Regions from separate parts of the Orbus sasakiae genome, predicted to be linked through region 1. Evidence: riboswitches for the same ligand, from Rfam matches in the RefSeq annotation. Region 1 holds a riboswitch; the other holds the start of a gene.

Region 1 (2,191 bases):
ACCGTTAAATCACTATGACCAAGTTTTCTTTGCGGAATATTCATGACTGCCCCCTACTTTCAAAATAATGATTATGTAAAACAGCGTATTTATGTCAAATTAGATTAATCTTAGCATACTTTTTATTATCGATTGTAGATAAGATTATTTTTTACCAAACTGATCATTTCACTCATTATTCACCAAAAATAGTGGCGCTTATCACCTATTTTTGATGGCTTGAAATAAAAGGTTTGTTATTCAATATTGGCCAGTTTATGGGTTTGTATGCTAAGTAACCATTTATTATCAACCCGCTTTTGATTAAGTTGCCCTAGTAATTCAATGGTTTGTAGCATATTAAAGCTACCATTTTGTTCGCAAGGTGAAACAAAATAACGTTTGGCCTTAATGTGCTGTTCAATATAGTGACAAAAATCGATTAATTCAGGATGATCTTCAACCACAATCCGAACCTCATCTGCTTTGGCTTGTTTTATTTCTTGATAACGCGTTTGGTAACAAAATTTCGGGCTCATCGCAATATAATCGATATGTTCATCGACTTGAGCAAGCCCATTGGTTTCAATCGCAATATAATAACCCGCAATTTTCAGCTGTTCGAGTAGTAATGGTAATGCTTTAACAAATGTCGGTTCTCCACCGGTAATGATAATATTTTTACTCTTATAGCGTTGAATATGCAATAAAATTTGCTGTAGTGTAAAAGGAGTATAACGTCTAAAGTTAGTGTCACACCAACGACAGTTTAAGTTACACCCGGCAAAACGGATAAAGATTGCTGGCATTCCGGTGTTATAACCTTCCCCTTGCAATGATTCGAAAATTTCTACAATGCGATACTCAGTCATGATTTACTCCTTGAGTATTCGCAATAAGATGTTGGCGTTTCCCACAGCTTAACCATCGAAATGGGTAAATAGTTTGCAAGGAGATCAAAGATATATTGACTCATGCCCTCTGCTGTTGTACGACAAGGAAATGCATAGACTTTGCGATCCATTTGCAATAATAGCTCGGCAATACGATGTTCATTAACGTTATGTTGATGGTACAAAAAAGCATGATCAAAAGGATCAACAATATGTTGTTTAACGATGGTTTTTAAATCAGCATAATCCATAACCATTGCTGAACTTGAACCCTCATTAATTAATTCACCACTGATTTCGACTAATAAACGGTAAGTATGACCATGTAAATTGTGACATTTTTTATTATGACCATCTAGCATATGACAGGCGTCAAATTGGAACTCTTTAGCAATTTTAAACATTTTCTCTCCTAGTTTTTTTACGTGGGATGGGTTACGAACCACGGTTAGAACCTCTAACAATATGAGTGGTGTAATATAATAGAGTGCAGTTAATTTGTCACGAATTGGATAATCATAATATTAAGATAACGTTTTCTTTGACTTTCATGTCATCATCTTAAACAGTGGGATGATGTGCAGGTAGATTACGCTAAAAAATTTGCTTAAAAAAAATGAACTGGTGTATAGTTGCTCATTATAACAATTAATATTGGATATCGTATGCGAATTAAAAAGAATAATGTGATTTTTGCTATGTCAAAAAATAACCAACCTGTTGCACATGTATCAAGTGGTAGTCAGGTCATTTTCGAAACGTGTGATTGTTTTTTTGACCAGATTTTAGATGAAACAATGACATTTAATGAATTGGATTGGAATCATATTAATCCCGCAACCGGCCCTATTTATGTTGAGGATGCATTACCTGGTGATATTTTAAAAATTGAAATAAAAAAAATCAGCTTAACTCGAGATTTTGCCATTATGGTAACGGGTCATCAGTTAGGCGTCATTGGTGATCAATTATCGGATAACCATATTTACAAAGTTCCAATTCTTGATAATCAGGCTATCTTACAGGATCATATACATATTGACCTTAACCCAATGATTGGCGTGATTGGCGTTGCACCTAAAGGTGATGATATTTCGTGTGGTATACCTTGCCAACATGGTGGCAATATGGACTGTAAAGAAATTGCACAAGGTGCAACGCTGTATTTACCGGTTAATGTCCCAGGTGCTTTGTTTGCATTAGGTGATTTGCATGCAGCGATGGGGGATGGTGAGGTTTGTGTGTCTGGCTTAGAAATTTCGGGTGAAGTTGAAGTGGTAATTAGTGTACTAAAAAACAGTGCATTACCTACCCCATTA
Region 2 (2,191 bases), 550 kb from region 1:
AAAAAAGGCTAATTGATATAATGCCTTTTGTTTTTGGGCTGTTGTAAATAAATCCATTTTGTGTCCTTTTTTAAAATTAATTGGGGTGAGGGAACCCATCTATTATTTGTTGGCTTTTAATTGTAAGTATTCGGTTAATCCTTTCTCGCGTAGTATACAGCTTGTGCATTGACCACACCCATTAATCACACCATTATAGCATGTGTGCGTATGTTGCTTTATATAATCAAGGTAACCGAATTCATCAGCAAGTGCCCATGTTTGCGCTTTCGTTAAATACATAAGTGGCGTAATAATATTAAACGCATAATCCATAGCTAAATTCATGGTGACATTCATTGATTTTACAAATACATCACGACAGTCAGGATAACCACTAAAATCGGTTTCGCAAACACCAATGATAATGTCTGAAATTTGTTTTTGTTTGGCATAACATCCTGCGAGTAAAAGAAATAACGCATTACGTCCATCAACAAAGGTATTAGGGTATTTGTCACCTTGTTGAGCTGATGTTACCGCCATCGTATCATCAATTAAGGCATTATGTGTTGTTTGTTTGATAACAGATGTGTCGATCACAGTTTGGCAAATGCCTAAGTCATCAGCAATGTATTTTGCCCTTTCTAACTCGATAGCATGACGTTGACCATAATTAAAACTAATCGCTTCAACATGATTGACACCATATTGTGCAATAGCTTGAATTAAACATGTTGTTGAATCTTGACCACCAGAAAAGATCACCAAAGCCTTACGTTGTTGTAACATTTGAACACCACTTATCAAAATTAAAGATTAACGATTATCTATTTTTTCAGGATAAAGGTCATGATTAGCTAAACGATTAAAAGCAACATCTTGCCATTTCGTTCCTGCTTTACCATAATTTGCATAAGGATCGATTGAAATACCACCTCGTGGTGTGAATTTACCCCATACTTCAATGTACTTAGGATCCATGAGTTTGATCAGATCTTTCATGATAATGTTAATACAATCTTCATGAAAATCCCCATGGTTACGGAAACTAAATAAATAGAGCTTTAATGATTTGCTTTCAACCATTTTAATATTTGGCACATACGAAATATAGATTGTTGCAAAATCAGGTTGACCGGTGATGGGACATAAGCTAGTAAATTCGGGACAATTAAACTTTACAAAATAATCATTATCTAGATGTTTATTATCAAATGCTTCTAAGATGTCAGGTGCATAATCGTGTTGGTAGCTAACTGACTGATCACCTAATAAAGTGAGGGATGATATATTGTTCATTTTTTTCCTTAGTTTTTTTATGTGGGAGGATTTCGAACCACAAACAAGAAAGCACCGATACAATCAGTGCTTTCAGTAATAAGAACAGTAAAATTAAGATTTTAAGTTCTTTTCAATACGTTCTCTAAATTTAATACCAGGGCGGAATGTAACGACACGACGAGCCGTAATAGCCACATTTTCACCGGTCTTAGGATTTCTTCCTGGTCGAGAGCTTTTATCACGAATCGTAAAATTACCAAAACCAGATAATTTTACGGTTTCACCTTTTTCTAGGGCGACTCGGATTTCTTCAAAGAAAAGCTCTACAAGAACTTTTGATTCTTGTCTATCTATATTAAGTTTGTCAGTTAGACGCTCTGCAATATCAGCTTTAGTTAATGTCATAGTTATTATTCTCTTAATAATGCTTTGAAACGATTTTGTAAGGCAGAAATACATTGACTTACAATATGAGTTATATCTTCATCTTCTAGTGTACGCGTTTTATCTTGTAATATCAAACTGATAGCTAAACTTTTTTGCCCAGTTTTGATATTATCGCCTTGGTACATGTCAAATAAATTAACATCAACCAATTGCTCGCCGCCAACGCTTTTACATACACTTAAAATATCTGCGGCGCATACTTCACTGTCCACGACAATGGCAATATCGCGTCGATTCGCTGGATATTTTGAAACATCTTGTGCGGCAGGAATTTTCTTGGCGCTAATTTTATCTAAAATGAGTTCAAAAACAAGTGCTTTACTGTTTAAACCAAGTTTCTTTTCTATTTCAGGATGTAGAACGCCTAAATAACCGACTAATTCGTCGTTTATATATAAAGACGCATTTTGCCCGGGATGTAAAGCTGGATTGTCTGATTTTTTGAACTTAATCACATCCATTAATCCTGATATAGCTAGAA

The links. A riboswitch is a leader RNA that binds a small molecule or an ion and turns the genes downstream of it on or off. The one in region 1 is predicted to bind preQ1.
Region 2: another riboswitch for preQ1. It lies ahead of queF (preQ(1) synthase); the one in region 1 lies ahead of queD (6-carboxytetrahydropterin synthase QueD).

Annotation. Positions count from the first base shown of each region.
Region 1 is NZ_BAABHY010000001.1:981,176-983,366, reverse strand. It holds gene ABEA36_RS04320 (aldo/keto reductase) at 1-38, opposite strand, end outside; gene ABEA36_RS04315 (7-carboxy-7-deazaguanine synthase QueE) at 237-851, opposite strand; gene queD (6-carboxytetrahydropterin synthase QueD) at 848-1,276, opposite strand; PreQ1 riboswitch class I at 1,279-1,324, opposite strand; gene ABEA36_RS04305 (acetamidase/formamidase family protein) at 1,538-2,191, shown strand, end outside.
Region 2 is NZ_BAABHY010000001.1:433,185-435,375, reverse strand. It holds gene ABEA36_RS01860 (7-cyano-7-deazaguanine/7-aminomethyl-7-deazaguanine transporter) at 1-57, opposite strand, end outside; gene queC (7-cyano-7-deazaguanine synthase QueC) at 103-771, opposite strand; gene queF (preQ(1) synthase) at 799-1,281, opposite strand; PreQ1 riboswitch class I at 1,284-1,328, opposite strand; gene ABEA36_RS01845 (integration host factor subunit alpha) at 1,375-1,668, opposite strand; gene pheT (phenylalanine--tRNA ligase subunit beta) at 1,674-2,191, opposite strand, start outside.